DNA from 3 places in the Flavimobilis soli genome. Region 3 is predicted to be linked to each of the others. Evidence: riboswitches for the same ligand, from Rfam matches in the RefSeq annotation. Region 3 holds a riboswitch; each other region holds the start of a gene.
The links. Region 3 has a riboswitch for S-adenosylmethionine ahead of ATL41_RS09230 (rhodanese-like domain-containing protein). Riboswitches for the same ligand answer to the same signal wherever they lie in the genome.
Positions count from the first base shown of each region.

Region 1: linked by a shared signal. The riboswitch ahead of ATL41_RS07825 (methylenetetrahydrofolate reductase) and the one ahead of ATL41_RS09230 (rhodanese-like domain-containing protein) in region 3 are both predicted to bind S-adenosylmethionine.
Region 2: linked by a shared signal. The riboswitch ahead of ATL41_RS09855 (LLM class oxidoreductase) and the one ahead of ATL41_RS09230 (rhodanese-like domain-containing protein) in region 3 are both predicted to bind S-adenosylmethionine.

Region 1 covers NZ_PDJH01000001.1:1,714,126-1,720,591, reverse strand. The annotation lists gene metE (5-methyltetrahydropteroyltriglutamate--homocysteine S-methyltransferase) at 1-1,871, opposite strand, end outside; gene ATL41_RS07825 (methylenetetrahydrofolate reductase) at 1,891-2,928, opposite strand; SAM riboswitch class I at 2,945-3,049, opposite strand; gene ATL41_RS07820 (PH domain-containing protein) at 3,279-3,812, opposite strand; gene ATL41_RS07815 (family 20 glycosylhydrolase) at 3,896-5,347, opposite strand; gene ATL41_RS07810 (ROK family protein) at 5,739-6,466, shown strand, end outside.
Region 2 covers NZ_PDJH01000001.1:2,166,765-2,173,230, forward strand. The annotation lists gene ATL41_RS09850 (DEAD/DEAH box helicase) at 1-1,783, opposite strand, end outside; SAM riboswitch class IV at 1,929-2,036, shown strand; gene ATL41_RS09855 (LLM class oxidoreductase) at 2,397-3,374, shown strand; gene ATL41_RS09860 (MFS transporter) at 3,955-5,208, shown strand; gene ATL41_RS09865 (PadR family transcriptional regulator) at 5,274-5,639, shown strand; gene ATL41_RS09870 (HAAS signaling domain-containing protein) at 5,639-6,352, shown strand.
Region 3 covers NZ_PDJH01000001.1:2,030,626-2,037,091, reverse strand. The annotation lists gene ATL41_RS09245 (GNAT family N-acetyltransferase) at 1-585, opposite strand, end outside; gene ATL41_RS09240 (GNAT family N-acetyltransferase) at 662-1,444, opposite strand; gene ATL41_RS09235 (aminotransferase class V-fold PLP-dependent enzyme) at 1,630-3,078, opposite strand; SAM riboswitch class IV at 3,109-3,222, opposite strand; SAM riboswitch class I at 3,366-3,456, shown strand; gene ATL41_RS09230 (rhodanese-like domain-containing protein) at 3,468-3,890, shown strand; gene ATL41_RS09225 (O-succinylhomoserine sulfhydrylase) at 3,887-5,107, shown strand; gene ATL41_RS09220 (heme biosynthesis protein HemY) at 5,274-5,444, opposite strand; gene nirB (nitrite reductase large subunit NirB) at 5,582-6,466, shown strand, end outside.

The sequences.
Region 1 (6,466 bases), 320 kb from region 3:
TTGGGCGTGAGCGACTGCGCGAACCGCGTCCAGCGGACCGTCATCGGGGCGGGCCGTGAGACGTCGCCCCACAGGATCGACGGACGCGTGCAGCGCGTGCCGTACGACTGCACCCAGCCGTTGCGCGTCACCGCGAAGCCGTCGAGCAGCTCGGCGAAGTACTGCACCATGTCGTTGCGCTCAGGCTCGCCGTGCACGAGCACGTCGAGCCCTATCTCCTCCTGCAGCGCGATCACGCGCGCGATCTCGGCCTCCATGGCGGCGTCGTACTGCGCGTCGTCCAGCTCGCCGCGCGCGTGCGCGGCCCGGGCGACGCGGATGTCCGTCGTCTGCGGGAAGGAGCCGATCGTCGTCGTCGGCAGCGGCGGCAGCCCGAGGCGCGCCGCCTGGGTGTCGCGGCGCTCGGCCGCGGAACCGCGCTCGAGGTCCGACGGCGCGACCCCGGCCGTGCGGGCGCGCACCGCCTCGACGCGGACGCCGGCTGCGGTCGCGCGGGCGGCGAGAGCGGCGCTCGCGGCGGCGATCTCTGTCTCGACGGCATCGCGGCCCTCGACCAGGCCGCGTGCGAGCGTGACGACCTCGAGGACCTTCTCGTCGGCGAACGCGAGCCACGAGCGAAGGCCCGCGTCGAGCTGCGGCTCGGCGGCGGTCGTGTGCGGGACGTGGAACAGCGACGTCGACGTCCCGACCGTCACCCGGGCGCCGAGCGTGGTGAGCTTCTCCACCTGCGCGAGCCGCGCGCCGAGGTCGGCGCGCCACACGTTGTGCCCGTCGACGACGCCCGCGACGAGCGTCTTGCGCGCAAGCCCGGCCACGACGTCGGCGGGCCGGACCTGCTCGGCCGGCGAGTCCGTCAGTCCCGGCGTGAGTCCGTCAGTTCCAGCTGACTCAGTCGCGCTGGAGGTGACGGACTCGCTGGAGGTGACGGACTCGCTGGAAGGGGCGGGGAGGGCGGCCGGGCTGGGCAACGCGCCCTTGACCAGGTCGAAGGCCACGGCCTCGACGTCCGACGCCGCGACGACCGGGAGGTTGTCGCCGAGGTCCCCGTAGGGGGCCGCGAGCAGGATCGCCGGGCGCTGCGCGCCCACGGCGAGGTCGGACGCGAGCGCGCGGTACGCGTCCGTCACCGCCGTGCGCACCCGCTCGCCGGGCACGTCGAGCGTGTCCGTCACGAGGGCCGGCTCGTCGAGCTGGACCCACGGCGCACCTGCGGCCGCGAGGCGGCCGAGGAGCTCCGCGTACACGGGCAGCAGGTCGGCGAGCCGGTCGAGCGGGCGGAACCCTGCCGGGGCGTCGTCGCTCGGCTTGCTGAGCAGCAAGAACGTCACAGGCCCGACGACGACGGGCCGGGTCACGACGCCCGCCTCGCGAGCCTCGACGTACTCCGCGACGATCCGGTCGCTCACGAGCCGCAGCTCCGTCTCGGGACCGATCTCCGGGACGAGGTAGTGGTAGTTCGAGTCGAACCACTTCGTCATCTCGAGCGGCGCGACCTCGTCGTCGCCGCGGGCGAGCGCGAAGTACGCGGCGAGGTCGAGCGAGCCGTCCGCGGCGCGCAGGTGCGCGAACCGGGGCGGCACCGCCCCGACCGTCGCGACGACGTCGAGCACCTGGTCGTAGAACGAGAACGACGACGGCACGGCGGCCGGCTCGGTCAGGCCGAGCGCGACGAGGTGGTCGCGCGTGCGAGCCCGGAGCTCGGCGGCCTGCTGCTCGAGCTGGGACGCGCTGACGCGGCCCGCCCAGAACGACTCGACCGCGCGCTTGAGCTCGCGGTTCGGACCGATGCGCGGGTAGCCGAGGACAGTCGCCGCCGGGAATGCGAAGTTTGTGCCCTGGACGAGGGCAGGGCTGTGCTGCTGGTTGGTCATGGTGCGTCTCTCTTCGGGGTCAGTCGACGGCGACGGTGTCGCTCGTCGAGCTCAGCTGTGCGTGTGCTGCCCCGACCCACGGCCCGCTGGCCAGGTCTGGCTCCGCCAGCCCGGCCGGAGCCGGGCCCGTGGAACCGCCGCCGAGGTGGACACCCTCGAGCAGGTCAAGTGCTGGGCGTGACTTGTTGAACGTATAGATGTGGAGGCCAGGGGCGCCGGCCTCGAGGACGGCCGAGACGAGTCCCGCCGACGCCTCGATGCCGCGCCTGTGGCGCGCCTCGTCGTCGGGCAAGGACTCGAGCTCGCGGACGAGCGCCGACGGTGCGGGCACCCCCGTGAGCTCCTCGACGCGCCGCAGGCGCGCCGGGTCGGTCGTGGGCAGGACACCCGCGAGGATCGGGATGGTGACGCCTGCCGCGCGGGCGGACTCGACGAACGACAGGTACGTGTCCGCCTCGTAGAAGAGCTGGGTGATCGCGAAGCTCGCACCCGCCTCCTGCTTCGCGAGGAGGTGCTCGACCTCCTGTGCGGGCGTGGTCCCGGCGGCGCGGTTGCCGCCCGGGAAGGTCGCGACGGCGATCGTCAGCGGTCGCGCTGCGCCGCGCAGGGCAGACGCCGCGCTGCGGTCGCAGCGGTTCGCCTCGACCTCGCGCAGGAGGGCGACGAGCTCGATCGACGAGTGCACGCCGTCGGACGGCGGGCGCCAGTCGGGCTGGTCGCGCGGCGGGTCGCCGCGCAGGGCGAGGAACGAGCGCACGCCCGAGGCGAGGAACTCGTCGATGACCTCGGCGACGTGTGGGCGCGTCGCACCGACGCACGTGAGGTGTGCGATCGGCAGGACTGGCGTCTGCCGGGCGAGGGTGGTGACGACGGCGCGGGTCGTCGCGCGGTCCGTGCCCGCCGCGCCGTAGGTGACCGACATGAAGTCGGGGCGGGCCGTGAGGAGCTGGCGCACCGTCGTCCAGAACTTGGGCGCGGCGTCGGGGTTGCGCGGGGGCATCAGCTCGAACGACACGGTCGGGCGGACCGACGAGTCGACGATGTCGGCGATGCTCATGAAGCCTCCATAGGTACGTCCATCGAACCTGGCTTTAGCACCCGCACCCTCAGGAGGCTTCCGTAGTGGGGGGTTGCTGCGGCGTCGACGAGCCAGGACTCTCGACCGCTCTGGATGGTTGTGACTCGAGGTTAGGGCCGCGAGTCACGGCCCCCAAGAGGTGTCCGCATGGCGAGATCGAGTGTCCATGGTTGCCGCAGGCCCCCATCTGCGACGGATCGCCCGGATGCACACGTCACGTGTGCATCCGGGCGATCGGTGTGACGGGCGGCCTGTGCCCCCAATGACGGATCGCCCGTGTGCACATCAGAAGTGTGCACACGGGCGATCGGTCGGCCCGGGCGTCGGGCTCAGCGGCGACGCGGCTCGCCCGGCGGGAACTCGCCGTCGTCCGAGCCGTCGTCAGCCTGGAAGATGAGGTTCGACAGCTCGCGCTGCACCTCGGCGATTCGCGGCACGTCGTAGAGCATGACGCCGGCCTTCTCGGTCGCGTCCGACACGACGATCGTCCCGCAGCCCAGCAGACGGTCGAGCAGGTCGCGCTCGTACGTGAAGTCGTTGATGCGGAACAGCGGGATGTCGCGGCCCACGCGCGTGATGATGCCCTCGCGGGTGATCAGGCGCTTGTTCGTGAACGTATAGCTCGAGTGCCGCCACCGCAGGTACGGCACCAGCACCCACGTCACGAGCGTGACGATCGCGACCGCACCGACGGCGACCAGGACCCACTGCTTCGCGTCGTTCTCCGGGAACCACACGAGCGCAGCGACGAAAGCCGCCACGACCAGCAGGAACAGCAGAAACGGCTTGAAGAGCGCCTTGGGGTGCGTCCGGGTCGTCAGGACCACGAACTCGCCGTTGCCGAGGGTCTTGTCGATGCTCATGGCGGCATCCTTCCACGCGAAGGCCCTGCTGGGCAGGGCCTCCCTCCTGCCGCGCGCCGACCGCGCTGCCGCGCCGCCCGTGGTCAGGACCGCCAGGGCACCTGCGGCGACCGGTGGAACGCGACGCCGTCGCGCACCCACCGCTCGCCGTGCGCGGCGAGCGACTCGAGGAACGTTCCCGTGTCGCGCGGCGACCCCCACGCGACGGACGCGACGGCGGGCAGGCGCGGGAGGAGCATCGTCGTGACGTCGTCCCACGTCCGCAGGGTCTCCGTCCACAGGCACGCCTCGACGCCCTCGATCTTGTCCGCGGGCACCCCCGGGAGCACGCTCGCGGGCTCCCACTCGTAGGCGTCGCGCACCTCGACCGTGCCCGCCCAGGTCAGGCCGAGCTCCTGGCTCTCGTCGTGCTTGAGGTCGAGGTAGGCGTGCGGCGCGGGGGACGCGACGAACCGGACGTCGCGCTCGCGGGCGAGGTCGGCGAGGTGGCTCGTGTCGATGTCGTACGTCCAGAACTGCAGGAGCGTGCCGGCCGGGAGCTGCACGGGGGCGGCCTCCTGCCACATGACGAGCTGCTTGCCGTGCTCCGCGACGACGATGCCGAGCCGCTCCACGAACGCCGCGTACTCCTCGGCCGTGAGCGTGTGCGCCTCGTCGCCGCCGAGGTGCAGGCGCGGGCCGCGGGTGTGGCGCGCGAGCGTGCCGACGACGTCGTCCACGAAGGACCACGTCTCGGCGGACGTCAGGTGGACGTTCGAGAAGCCGACCTCGATGCCGGCGTACGGCTCGCGCGGCTCGCCGTCCGGGCTGATCTCGGGATAGGCCACCTGGGCGGCGTGGGTGTGGCCAGGCATGTCGATCTCGGGGACGACGGTGATGTGCCGCGCTGCGGCGTAGTCCTGCAGGTGCTCGTACTCGGCGAGGGTGAGGTAGCCGCCCGGGCCGCCGTCGACGTCGTTCGCGGACGCGCGCTCGAGAAGCAGCGGACGCCCCTCGATCTCGAGGCGCCAGCCCTGGTCGTCGCTCAGGTGCAGGTGCAGCTGGTTGAGCCGGTAGGTCGCGGCGAGGTCGACGAGCCGTTCGATGTCGGGGACGCCGAAGAAGTGGCGCGCGACGTCGAAGGAGATCCCGCGCAGCGGGTACGTCGGGGCGTCCTCGCACGCGTAGGCGGGGATCGTCGTGATGCCGGCGTCGTGCCGCGAGTCGGCGAGGAGCTGGAGCAGGACCTGCACGGCGTAGAACGCGCCCGCGGCGTCGCCTGCGCGGAGGTGCCAGCCGGCGTCGGACAGGTCGAGGGCATAGCCCTCGCTCGGGAGGGTCGCGTCGAGCGATGCGGTCGCGGGGGTCGCGGCGCTGCCCGACGGCGCGACGAGCGGGCCCACCGTCCGTGCGTCGCGGAGCGCGTGGGCGGCGTTCGGCGCCCAGGGCTCGAGCGCGACGGCGAGCGCGGCGAGCGTGCGCGGGTCGACGACGGTCGTCCCGCGGTCGGGGTGCACGGTGCGGGGGGCGGGGATGACGGCTGGCGACGTCGGCATGGGTCCATCCTTGCTCGTCGGGAGGTCCGGGAGCGGGAGCTGGCCGGACATCTGGGCGACCGATCCCTCTGCTGCACACGTGAGGTGTGCGGTGGGGCGATTTGTCAGGGGGGGGAGGCTGGGTCGTGAGGGTTCAGGCCGACAGATCGCCTTGATGCACACGTGAGGTGTGCATCCGAGCGAAGTGTCAGCGGGTCGGGCTGGTGGCTGGGCGGTGGGGCGAGTGGCTGGCGACGGATCGCTCTGGTGCACAGATCACGAGTGCACGGGGGCTATCGGTCGGGGGGCGGGCCGGGTCGGTGCAACAGGGGCGATGTTCTCGAAGGTCACGATTTGGTCGCGGGGAGCGAGACCTCTTGACCGAACTAAGTAAGTAAACTGTACTAACTACATGGCCAGGACGACACCCCTCACCGACGCCCGCCGCGGGACCACCCGCATCGCCGCGCCAGCCGCGAAGATCCTCCCGGGCGACGCACGCCTGCACCACCGCGCGCTCGTCCTGCAGAACCTCGCGGACCACGGACCGCTGTCCCGCGCCGACCTCGCCCGCCTCACCGGCCTCACCCGCGTGACGATGTCCGACGTCGTCGCCGGGCTCCTCGAGGACGACCTCCTCGTCGACCTCGGGCCCCGCCCCGGCACCCGCATGGGCAAGCCCGCCACCCTCGTCGGCATTAACCCCACCGGCGCCTACGTCGCGAGCCTCGACCTCTCCGGCGAGCACGCCCTGCGCGGCGCCGTCGTCGACCTCGCCGGCACGATCGTCGTCCAGCACGACCTCGAGCTCGGCGAGGACCGCGGCGAGGACGCCGTCGACCGCACGATCGAGCTCGCCCGCCGCCTCCTCGCGGACGCGCCCGGCACCGTCCTCGGGCTCGGCGTCGGCACCCCCGGCGTGGTCGACGCCGAGGGCGTCGTCCGCAACGCCCCCAACCTCAGGTGGTCGCGCCTGCCCCTGCGCGACCGCCTGGCCGACGCGCTCGGCATCGCCGTCCACGTCGCCAACGACGCTGACACCGCCGCCCTCGCCGAGGACTCGACCGGTCGCACCGGCGGCGCGGGGCTCCTCTTCGTCGAGATTGGCCGCGGCCTCGGCGCCGGCATCCTCCTCGACGG
Region 2 (6,466 bases), 140 kb from region 3:
CGCCCTGGTGCACGTACACCGCGCCGTCGTGCACCGAGCCGTCCGCGGCGGGCTGGTCGATCGTGCCGAGCATGCGGCCCGTCGCGGCCTCGACGACGCGGACGGGCTGCCCCCCTGTGCCGCGCAGGTCGGTGAGCTGCGACGCGGGCTCGGGGTGCGTCCAGAACCAGCCGGTCGGGCGGCGGCGCAGCGCCCCGCGTGCGGTGAGGACGTCGAGCACCTCGGCCGCGTGCGCACCGAACGTGTCGAGCTCGTCGGGGCGTAGCGGCCGCTCGGCTGCGGCCGCGCACAGGTGGGGCGCGAGGACGTGCGGGTTGCCGGGGTCGAAGACGGTCGCCTCGAGCGGTGCGTCGAGGATCGCCTCGGGGTGGTGCACGAGGTACGTGTCGAGCGGGTCCTCGCGGGCGACGAAGACGACGAGACCGTCGGCCCCCGCGCGTCCGGCGCGGCCGGCCTGCTGCCAGATCGACATGCGGGTGCCGGGCCATCCGACGATGAGGACGGTGTCGAGCCCGGAGATGTCGACGCCGAGCTCGAGCGCGTTCGTCGTCGCGAGGGCGCGCAGCGCACCTGTGCGGATGGCGCTCTCGAGCGCGCGCCGCTCCTCGGGGAGGTACCCGCCGCGGTACGCGGCGACGGAGTGCTGCAGCGCGGGGTCCACCTCGCGCAGGGCGCGCTGGGCGCTGAGCGCGACGGACTCGGCGCCGCGGCGCGACCGGGTGAAGGCGAGGCTGCGGGCGCCCGCGCACGTGAGGTCGGCGAGGAGGTCGGCGGCCTCGGCGGTCGCGGACCGCCGCGGGCGCTCCTCGACCTCGGGCGTCTCGACCCACCACTCGTCGGTGCCGGTGGTCGCGCCGTCGGGCCCGACGCCGGACGGCGCGACGACCTGGAAGCCCTCGAGCCCGGAGTCGACGGGTGGGAGCTCGGGCGGCTCCCACAGCACGAACGTGCGCGTGCCCGACGGCGCGGTGTCTGCGGTGACGGCGACGACGTCGCTCTCGTCGACGCCGACGAGGCGCGCGGCGCTGCGCGCGGGCTCGGCGGTCGTCGCGGACGCGACGAGGAAGACGGGGCCGGGCCCGCCCGAGTAGTGCTGGCACAGCCGCTTGAGCCGGCGCAGCACGAGCGAGACGTGCGCCCCGAACACGCCGCGGAACGCGTGCCCCTCGTCGACGACGACGTAGCGCAGCGACCGCAGGAACCGCACCCAGCGGGCGTGGCCGGGGAGCATCGAGAAGTGCAGGAAGTCGGGGTTGGTCAGGACGGCGTCGGCGTGGTCCTGGACCCAGCGGCGCTCGGTGAACGGTGTGTCGCCGTCGCACGTCGCGACGCGCAGGTCGCGCACGTCGGCGGCGCGCAGGAGGCGTTCGACGCCGCTGAGCTGGTCCGCGGCGAGGGCCTTCGTCGGGCAGAGGTAGAGCACCGAGCCGCGGGAGCGGACGTTCTCGATGCGGCTGAACGCGGCGGTGCCCTCGGCGGCGGCCAGGCTGTCGGCCCGGACGGACGTCAGGGCCGGGAGCCAGAAGGCGAGGGACTTGCCCGACCCGGTCGACGTGCCGAGCGCGGTGTGCCGTCCGTGCCACGCGGCGTCGGCCGCCTCGACCTGGTGGCGCCACGGACGCTCGACGCCGAGCGCGCGGTACCCGGCGACGAGCGCCGGGTCCGCCCACCGAGGCCAGTCCGCGTGGACGCCCTCGCGGGCGAGCAGGTGGGCGATGTGCGTCGCGCTCTCGGCACGACGACCCCCGGCGAGGAGGACGTCGAGGAGGTCGGGTGCGGGCACGGGCCAATCCTCGCACCCGGTCCGTGCCCGCCCAGTGATCCAGGCGTGGACACCTGTTGACACCCCTGGAAGCCCCGCCTAGATTGCGCAGTAATTCCGGAACGCAGGGTGAAAAGCCAGGCTCTGGAAGGACTCGACAGGACAAGGTCACGAGTACCAGCGACAAGCCCCGGCTCGCTGGTCAGCAACCCTCCCGCGCGGTGGGGTGCTCCGGGTGAGGACCTGGCACCGACCCTCGGTGCAAGAGCGCAGCCGCGAGAGCGGTTCGGACAGGAGACACGCACGATGATGGCAGGACGGCTTCGCACCCCCGCGTCGATCTCGCTCGCCCCGGTGATGTGTATGGCCTGTATGCCCTGCGGGTCCGTCGCCTGTTGTCACCGCGACTGACCCGCTGAGGTCCGCCCAGCGCGGACCTTCTGCCGGCGACCGCCGCCGCGCCCCGGGCGCGGACGACGGCGCCTGACCGTCCTTCACCGGACACCGCCGATGCCGGCTCTCAGAGCCCCCGGCCGTTGCAGTCACCTCGGCGCACGCTGCGCACCGTCCCACACGACGACGTGAGTCCGTGGGGTCGGTGCTGCGCGCCGCCGTCACGCAGAGAGCGAAAGCCATGACCTCGAGCACCACCCGCACCAGCACCACCGACCGTCAGATCCACCTGGGCATCGACCTCACGAGCGCCGGCGCCCGCCGCGTCACGAGCCGCGTCCCCGTCGCGTCGTTCGCGAGCGCGTTCGACGCCGAGCGGCTCGCCGACCTCGTCGCCGCGGCGCAGCGCGGCACGCTCGACTTCGTCGCGATCGACGACACCTTCCGCCTCCAGCCCGAGACCGTCGGGCTGCTGCGCGGCCGCCTCGACGCGGCGGTCGTCGCGTCACGCCTCGGCAAGACGACGCGCGGCGTCGGCCTCGTCGCGACGATCTCGCCCGAGGCGACCGACCCGGAGCACGTCGCGACCGCGCTGCAGACGATCAGCCGCGTGTCCGGCGGCCGCGCCGGCTGGCAGGTCGACGGCAGCGCGCCCGACCGTGCCGTGACGGCGGTGACGCGAGCGGTCTCGTCGGTCGCGCCGACCGTCGTGCGCGTCCGCACGGATGCGCAGCTCGAGCGCGCTGCCCGCCACGCGGACGTCCTGCGCATCGCGGCGACGGACCTGGACTCGGCGCTCGAGCAGCGCCGTCGGGCCCGCACGATCGCCGTCGAGGCCGGCCGCTCGGCCGACGACGTCCTCGCGCTCGTCGACGTCTACGCCGTCACGGGTCCCGACGCGGAGAGCGCGCAGGCGCGCGTCGAGCTGCTCGACGCGTTCGAGGGGACCGACGTCGTCGCGCAGCACTCCGACTCGCTCATCCACGTGGGCACGCCGCTCGACCTCGCCGAGCTCGCGGAGGCCTGGTTCGCGGCGGGCGCCGTCGACGGTTTCGTCGTGACGCCGTCGTCCCTCGTCGCGGACGTCGCGGGCCTGGTCGACGGCGTCGTGCCGGCGCTCCGGGCGAGCGGCCTGTTCCGCCGCGAGTACCCGGGGGCGACGCTGCGCGAGTCCCTCGCGCTCACGCCGTCGGGCGTGGAGGCCCTCGCCGGCGTCTGACCTCGCTCGTCCGACGCCCCGCCCGGTCCTCTCCGGGCGGGGCGTCGTCGTGTCCAGGGGCCCCCACGGATCGCCCTGGTGCACACCTGTGGCGTGCAACGGAGCGATTGGTCGGGACGGGGGAGCGACGGATCGCCCTGGTGCACACCTGTGGCGTGCAACGGAGCGATTGGTCGGGACGGGGGAGCGACGGATCGCCCTGGTGCACACCTGTGGCGTGCAACGGAGCGATCGGTCGGGACGGGTGAGCGACGGACCGCCCTGGTGCACACCTGTGGCGTGCCACGCAGCGATCGGTCGGGCGAGCTCGCACCGGGCGCGTCCGGGAAGGGCCCCGCGGCGGCGGGCGGCGTCAGTGGGGCGCCACACCGCAGCCGGAGGGGCTGTCTGCGCTGGTGGGTGGGGTCGCTCACAAGCCGGGCGCGTTCTGGTACGTGCGTGCTAACGTCGACGACGGTGCCCATCGGCACCCGATCGAGCGTGAGCCCGTCGCCACCGCGGCACGGGCCCACCCACGGCGTGCATCACCTGCTCCTCGTAGCAAGGCGGCACCAGCCAGACCTTTCTAGGAGCACTTGAGTTGAGCATCGTCACGCCCGCGCGCCCCGACGCCACCGCGGCCGGCACCGAGCACGTCCCCACCCTGATCGCCGCGACCGGCCTCGGCTACTATCCCCTCGCCTTCGTCGCGCGTCTCCCGTTCGCGATGGTCGTCGTCGGCGTCCTCACGTACGTCGTCGCGATGACCGGGTCGGTCGCCCTCGGCGGCCTCGCCGCGGGTGCGGTCGGCGTCGGCGTCGTGATCGCCGGGCCGGTCGTCGGGGCGACGGTCGACCGCCGCGGACAGCGCACGGTCCTTCCCGCGGTCGCTCTCGCGAACGTCGTCGCGGTGCTCGCTCTCGCGTTCGCCGTCGGGCAGGGCGTGCCGAGCTGGGCCGTCGTCGCGTGCTCGTTCCTCGCGGGTGCGACTGTCCCGCAGGTCGCGCCGCTGTCGCGGACGCGCCTCGTGACGCTCGTGGGCGAGCGCCTCGCGCCGAACCGCCGGGTCAAGGCGTTCGCGCGGGTCATGTCGTACGAGTCGGCCGTCGACGAGACGGCGTTCGTCGTCGGGCCCGTGCTCGTCGGCCTGCTCGCGGCGTGGATCGCGCCGTGGCTGCCGCTCGTCACCGCGGCCGCGCTGAGCCTGACGGCGGTCGTCGCCTTCGCGCTGCACCCGACGGGCGCGGTCCGGGCGCACGCGGCGCACGACGCCGAGCGCGCCCCGCTGCGCGAGGTCGTCCGCGCCCGCGTGCTCGTCGTCGTCGCGGGAGCCTTCGCGGTCGGTCTTTTCTTCGGGGCGACGCTGACGTCGCTCACCGCGCACATGGGTGCGCAGGGTCGCGCGGACGACGCCGGCCTGCTGTACGGCGCGATGGGTCTGACGTCCGCGACGCTCGCGCTCGGGGCGGCGGCGCTGCCGCGCGCGTTCGTCGCGCGGTGGCGCTGGGTGGGCTTCGCGGTCGTGATCGCGGCGTCGGCTGCGTTCTACGCGCAGCTCGGGGTGTCGGCGCGCCCGACGGTCGCACTGCTGCTCATGGGCATGGGTGTGGGCCCGGTGCTCGTGACGCTGCTGAGCATGGCGTCGGACCGCAGCCCGGTCGGGCGTGCGGCGACGACGATGACGCTCGCGACGGCGGCGCTGAGCCTCGCGCAGGCGCTCGCGTCGGCGCTGACGGGCCAGGTCGCGGAGCGCGTGGGCGCGCCCGCGGCGATGTGGCTGCCGCTCGCGGCTGCGGGGCTGCTGCTCGTGCTGGGCGGCGTGAACGTCCTGGTGGAGCGCCGCGCGGGGCGCTGACCGGACGGCACGGCCCCTCGAGCTGGTAGGTAGACAGTCTGACTAGGTAGCGATACGTTCTAGTCATGTCCGAGAACGCATGGCCCGCCGAGTGGCTCCGTGGCGTCCTCGAGCCGTGCGTGCTGCGCGTCCTCGCCGACGGCCCCACGTACGGCTACGCGATCGCCGAGCGCCTCGCCGACCTCGGCCTCGGCCGCCTGAAGGGCGGCACCCTCTACCCGCTCCTCGGGCGCATGGAGTCCTCCGGCTACGTCACCGTCGAGTGGCGCGCCGGCGCGGGCGGCCCCGGGCGCAAGTTCTACGAGCTCACCGAGGCAGGCCGCACCGCGCTCGCGGACGCGACCGCCCGCTGGGAGCAGTTCACGACGACGACCCGCTCGATCCTCGCGCCTGCGGCGGACCGACCGGACCCGACCCCGGAGGTGCTCTGATGGCACACGCCCCCGACCCGACGTCCCTCGCACCCCACCTCGACGCCGCCTGGGTCGACGACTTCGTCGTCCGGCTCCGGCTGCGTGACGTCCCCGGCGACCGCATCGGCGACGCCCTCGCGGAGGTCGACGCGCACTGCGCCGACTCGGGCGAGACCGCCCTCGAGGCGTTCGGCGACCCGACCGGGTACGCGGACAGCCTCGACCTGCCGAGCGAGCCCGACGAGGCGGGCGTGCGTCGCACCCTCGTCGGCAGCGGCCTGCAGATCGCCGGTCTGCTCCTCGCGCCGCAGGCCGTCGGCACGCTCGCGACCGGCGGACGCCTGCCGATCACCGCCGGCGCCGTGACGACCCTCGCTGTCACCCTCGCGGTCCTCGCCGCCGTCGCGACGTGGCACGACCAGCTGCTGCGCCACGTGCTCGCACGGCCCTGGCCGTGGAGCATCGGCGCTGGCCTCCTGGCCAGCGCGAGCGTCCTGCCCATGCTGCTCTGGGAGTCGCCCGTGGCCGACGTCGACCCGTGGGTCGGCATCATCGCCGCCGTCGCCCTGCTCGCGGCAGGCGTCGTCGTCCAGGCGCGCGCCCTCGGTGCGGGCGACCCCGTCCTCCTGCCGGGCGCAGAGCGACCCGCACCGCGCGTCGACGCGGTCGTGTGGATGATGCCGGCGGCCGCCGTCGTGCTCAGCGCGTTCGCGTGGTTCGTCGCGCGCTGAACCTCCCCCCACGAGACGGTCGCGGTCCCCTAGGATCGGACGTGGTCGCCCGGCGCCCCGCCCGGCGGCCGCACACCACGACACGACCACCCGGCCAGGCCGGTGAGAGGCGTC
Region 3 (6,466 bases):
GGGCGCGGTCGGTGCGTCCAGCTCAGCGAGCCGGGCCGTGAGACCGGCGCGGGCCGCCGGCCACTCCGAACGCAGGATCGAGAAGTACGCCGTGTCCGAGCGCGTGCCGTCGAAGGCCACCCGGTGGCTCCGCAGCACGCCCTCAGGCTGCGCGCCGAGGCGTCGGATCGCGGCGAGCGAGCGGGTGTTGCGGACGTCGGCCCGGAGCGCGACGCGCTCCATCCCCCACACGTCGAACGCCTGCGAGAGCAGGAGCAGCTTCGCGGCCGGGTTCACGTGCGTCCCCCACCAGCGACGGCCGTAGAACGTGTGCCCGATCTCGACGCGCCTGACGTCGTGCGCGACGTCGTAGAACGCCGTCACGCCCGCGACCGTTCCCGCGGTCGCGTCGACGACGGCGAACGCGACGGCTCCGCCGGCCGCCAGCCGTTCGAGGTGGGCGACCATCGCGTCAGCAGTGTCAGGCAGCGGCACGGTCATGCCGTGCCACATCCCCGCGTCGACGAGGCCGCTCAGGTCGTGAGCGTGTCGCTTCTCGAGGGGTTCGAGCCGGACTCCGTGACCTGACAGGACGAGCTTTTCCATCCGCCCACACTAGGTCGCGCGGCGCGGTCGCGGCTCGAGATTTGTCACGGCCCGTCCGTGGCCGGCCTCGCCTCGGTCAGCGCAGGCGACGGCGGCGCGCGAGGCGTCCGCGGGGCGCGCGCCCTCGACGTGCACCGAGGGGCGGCTGGTCACCGGCCAGCTCCAGGCTCGGCTCCTCGGCCATGCCCAGCTCGGGGACGGACGCGCCGACGGCGGCGAGCGGCGTGGGGCCGTTCGCGTCGAGGAGCGCGGTCGCGTCGGGGCCGCCCAGACCGGCGATCGCGCGCAGCGGGTCGATCCGCGCGAGCAGGCCCTCGCGTACGACGGGCCACTCGGGGGCGAGGATCGAGAAGACGACCGAGTCGACGCGCGACCCGTCCTGGCCGTCGCGGAAGCCGCGCAGCGTGCCCTCGCGGGTCGCGCCGAGCCGCTCGATCGCGGCGAGCGAGCGGACGTTGCGGGCGTCGGCGCGGAGCTGGACGCGGTGCACCCTGAGACGCTCGAAGGAGTGCTCGAGGAGGAGGAACTTGCAGACCGGGTTGACGACGCGACCCCAGACGGCGCGGTCGTAGAACGTCCGGCCGATCTCGACGCGACGAGCGGCGCCCTGGTGGTCGACGAGCGCCGTCGAGCCACGCACCTCGTTGCTCACCTCGTCGACGACCGCGAACGCGTAGCAGCCCTCGAGAGCCTGCGAGTCCTCGATGTAGTTCATCAGCCCGACCTCGCCCACCGGCATAGGTGTGGCCATGCCTGCCCACAGGTCGGGATCGACCATGGCAGCAAGGTCGCCGACGTGCTTGTGCGTCAGCGGCTCGAGGCGAAAACCGTGCCCCGAGAGGGTGATGTCGTGCTCCACGCGAGAATGAAAACACGCGTCAGGGACACCGCCAACACCTGCCGTGTGACCTGTGGGCGAACGCCAGGCGACCACCCTTCGCGAGTGGCGGTTTTCCGCCCCTCACCTCGGGAACCTTGCGACTCACATCACCTCGACGGACGGCCCGGGAACCGCCCCGGAAACACCCTTGACGGACGCCGCGTTCACGCCTCGGACGGAGCGCCGCACCCGCCCGCGAGCGCGACGTTCGCGACGGCCGCCGTCGCGACCAGACCGGACAGCCCGGAGACGTCCGGGAGGGGGCGCCGGTCGTCGCGGACGACCCAGCACCCGTCCTGCACCGCGTAGTCGGCCCGGGTGCCCTCGCGGACATAGCTCGCGAGGGCCGTGACCAGCCGCTCGACGTGCTCGCCGGTCGTCCCCACACCGACGCTCGCGCGCACCGCGCCGTACCGGTGGCCCAGGCGGGCGAGGAGCGGGTGCGCGCAGAACTTCCCGTCACGCACGCCGATGCCGTGCTCTGCCGACAGGTAGGCGGCGACGAGGCCGGGGTCGTGCCCCTCGACGACGAACGTCACGACGCCCACCGGGTCGACGGCGTCGTCCCACGCGCGCAGCACCTCGACGCCCGGGATCTGGGAGAGCCCCTCGACGAGCCGGGCGCGCAGGCGCGCCTCGTGCGCGTGCAGCGCGGCGGGGTCGAGCGCGGCGAGCTCCTCGCACGCGGCCGCGAGCGCGACCGCGCCGATGACGTTGGGCGAGCCGGCCTCGTGGCGGGCGGGCGCGAGCGCCCATGTCGCCGACGCGGCGCCGGCCGCCGGGACGTCGGGCTCGGAGTGGGTGACGGCGCGGACCGCGCCGCCGCCCGCGAGGTGCGGCGTGCCGGCGTCGAGCCAGTCGCGGCGGCCGACGAGCGCGCCCGCGCCGTACGGCGCGTAGGTCTTGTGACCGGAGAAGCCGACGTAGTCGACGTCGAGCGCGGCGATGTCGACGCCGCGGTGCGGGACGAGCTGTGCGCCGTCGAGCACGACGCGCGCCCCTGCGGCGTGGGCGAGCGTGACGACGTCGGCGACCGGCAGGGCCTCGCCCGTCACGTTGGACGCGCCCGTGACAGCGACGAGCGCGTACGGGCGGGCGGCGAGCTCGGCGCGCAGCGCGTCGAGCGTCGCGGCGACGCTCGACGCTCCCGCGAGGACCGCGGCGCCGCCGGGCGCGGCGGCCCAGGGCAGGAGGTTCGCATGGTGCTCGACGTCGAGGACGAGCACGCGCCCCTCCCCGACCGTCGCGGGCACGCAGCCCGCGAGGAGGTTGAGCGAGTCGGTCGTGTTGCGCGTGATGATCGTGACGTCGTGCTCGCGTGCCCCGACGAACGCGCCGATGGTGCGGCGGGACGCCTCGTAGAGCGCGGTCGAGACCTGGGACAGGTAGCCGGCGCCGCGGTGGACGCTCGCGTAGAGCGGGAGCGCCTGCGCGACGCGCGCGGCGACGGACTCGAGGGCGGGTGCGGACGCGGCGACGTCGAGGTTCGCGTAGGTGACGTTACGTCCGTCGACGAGCGGGACGAGGGTGTCGCGGCCGACGACGGGCAGGAGCGCGGGCTCGTCCGTCACGTCGGTGCGGTTCTCAGGACAGGTGGTGCTGGCGATCGACATGGCAGGGCCCTTCAGAGACTGGGCGCTGTGCGCCCGCGCTTGCCGCGGTCGGTCGACCGCAGCCTGGTCGTCACCCGGGGCACCCCGCCGCGAGAGGAGGGTTGCCGGCCAGCAAACCGGGGTTTTGCGCTGGCACTCATGACCGTGCGGACATCGTGCCACCGCCCCTGGAGGCGCGTCAACATCTGAGACGCGATGCCAGTTTCTGAGACCCGCGCTCGGGAACCGCGGAATCTCGCCATTCGCAACGGCCTCGGCAGCACCCCTGCCGGGAGGGTACGATCCCCTCACCATCCAGAGCGGCCGAGTGACGTGGCACGACGACGCCGCAGCAACCCCCCAGCAGGACGAGGGTGCTACCGCCACGTTCGATGCGAACGGAGAACGCCATGAGCTACGCAGGAGACGTCACCCCCGAGGCCGCGTGGGAGCTGATCACCACGACACCCGACGCGATCCTCGTCGACGTCCGCACGCAGGACGAGTGGCGCACGATCGGCGTCCCCGACACGAGCGCCGCCCGCACGGCCGCGCGGTTCGTCGAGTGGAACACCGCCTGGGGACCCAACACCGAGTTCCTCGCCCAGCTCGAGGCCGCAGGCGTCGCGAAGGACGCGACCGTCCTGTTCCTGTGCCGCTCCGGTGTCCGCTCGGTCGCCGCCGCCCAGGCCGCGACGGCCGCCGGCTGGGCCGACGCCCGCAACGTCCTCCAGGGCTTCGAGGGCGCCCAGGACGCGACCGGCGCCCGCACGATCGACGGCTGGCGCAACGCCGGTCTCCCGACCACCACGATCGACGAGGCCGCCCGGTGACCGCGGGGCCCCGTGAGGTCCCCGCATCCTGGCGTCCCGCGACCGTCTCGGTCCGCGGCGGCATCGAGCGCTCCGGGTTCCACGAGACGAGCGAGCCCATCTACCTGACGCAGGGATACGTGTACGGCTCCGCCGCCGAGTGCGAGGCCGCCTTCAAGGGTGAGGCCGACCGCTTCATCTACTCCCGCTACGGCAACCCGACCGTCCACACCTTCGAGCAGCGGCTGCGCCTCATCGAGGGCGCCGAGGGCTGCTACGCGACCGCGACCGGCATGTCCGCCGTCTTCACGGCGCTCGCCGCGATCGTCGGACAGGGCTCCCGGATCGTCGCCGCCCGCGCGCTCTTCGGGTCGAGCCTGACGATCTTCGACGAGATCTTCGCCCGCTGGGGCGTGCACACCGACTACGTCGACGGGCACGTCCTCTCCCAGTGGGAGGAGGCGCTCGCGACGCCCGCGGACGTCGTCTTCTTCGAGACGCCGTCGAACCCGATGCAGGACATCATCGACGTGCGCGCCGTCGCCGACCTCGCGCACCGCGCGGGGGCGACCGTCGTCGTCGACAACGTCTTCGCGACGCCCGTCCTGCAGAAACCGCTCGAGCTGGGCGCCGACGTCGTCGTGTACTCCGCGACGAAGCACATCGACGGGCAGGGCCGCGTGCTCGGCGGCGCGATCCTCGGCAGCGCCGACTACATCGACGGGCCCGTGCAGACGATGGTCCGCCACACCGGCCCGTCGCTCTCCCCGTTCAACGCGTGGGTGCTGCTCAAAGGCCTCGAGACGCTCTCGCTGCGCGTCCGCGCCCAGTCCGACGCCGCACTCCAGGTCGCGACGGCGCTCGAGTCCCTGCCGGGCATCGGTCGGGTCTACTACCCGTTCCTCGACTCGCACCCGCAGGTGGCGCTCGCACGGGCCCAGCAGACGGGCGGCGGCACCGTCGTCACGTTCGACCTCGAGGTGCCGGGCTCGGCATCGCCGGACCAGGTCAAGGAGCGTACGTTCCGTTTCCTCGACGCGCTGCGCGTCGTGGACATCTCCAACAACCTCGGCGACGCGAAGAGCCTCATCACGCACCCGGCGACGACGACGCACCGCAAGCTCGGCCCCGAGGGCCGCGCAGCGGTCGGCATGGCGGAGTCGACGGTGCGGCTGAGCATCGGGCTGGAGGACCCGCTCGACCTGCTCGACGACGTCGAGCAGGCCCTCAAGGCGTGACGCGGCAGGCGTCGGCGGCGTCGAGGTAGGGGCGCGCACGCGAGACAGGGGTCTGCACGGCCCTACGTCGCGTGCACGCCCCTACGTCGCGCGCACGCCCCTACCTCGCGCGGACAGCCCTGCGTCGCGCGACGCGCCTCGTGGCGACCGGCGGACGCCGGCGGCCTCAGACGTACTTGAGCATCCACTCCTTGTTCGGGTCGCGACCGAACTCGGGGTCAGGCACGTCTGACACGTCGACACCCTCGACGTAGCTGTCCGGGTCGATCCGCTCGGGCAGCTCCGCGAAGCGCGCCGCAGCGCGCTCAGGCTCAGGCACCACCGTCTCGTCGCTCATGGCACCACCGTACGCCGCGGACGACCGCCCGCCCAGGGGTGATTTTCACGGCGCCGCCCGTCCAAAGGTCCCACCATTGCGCGCAGATCGACGGCGAGACTGACGACGACGAGAGACCGCCGAGCAGAAGGCCCGCCATGTCCGAGCAGAACGCCCCCGCCTCCCCCGGGCGCATCGTCGTCGTCGGCGCGGGCATGGTCGCCCACCGGCTCGTGGAGCAGCTCGTCTCCCGCGCCCCCGGCGAGGCGACCTGGTCAGCGACCGTGCTCGGCGACGAGGCGCACCTGCCGTACGACCGTGTCCACCTCTCCGAGTTCTTCGGCGGACGCTCCCCCGAGCAGCTCGCGATGGCCCCGAGCGTCTGGGACGACCCGCACGTCACGCTGCGCACGGGCGACGCCGTCGCGTCGATCGACCGGGACGCCCAGTCCGTCACGACGCGCTCCGGCGAGACGTTCGAGTACGACACGCTCGTCCTGGCGACCGGCTCCTGGGCCTGGACGCCCCGTACCGAGGGCACCGACCTCACTGGTGTCTTCAGCTACCGCACGATGGACGACGTCGTCGGGCTTCGGGCCTGGGTCACTGACCGCGCGACCACGCTCGACCGGCCGCTGCGCGGCGCCGTCGTCGGCGGTGGCGTCCTCGGGCTCGAGGCCGCGTCCGCCCTGCAGGACCTCGGCGCCACCGCGACCGTCGTCGAGTTCGCCGACCGCCTCATGAGCGTCCAGCTCGACGACGGCGGAGGCGAGGCGCTGCGCGTCCTGATCGAGGACATGGGCGTCACCGTCCGCACAGGGACGGGCGCGACCCGCCTCGTCGCGGCACCCGACGGACCGGTCGGCCTCATGGTCCTCTCCGACGGCTCGACGCTCGACGTCGACGTCGTCGTGTTCTCGACCGGTATCCGCCCGCGCGACCGGCTCGCCCGCGAGTGCGGCCTCGCGATCGGCGAGCGTGGCGGCGTCGTCGTCGGCCCCACGTGCCGCACGTCCGACCCGGCGATCTGGGCGATCGGCGAG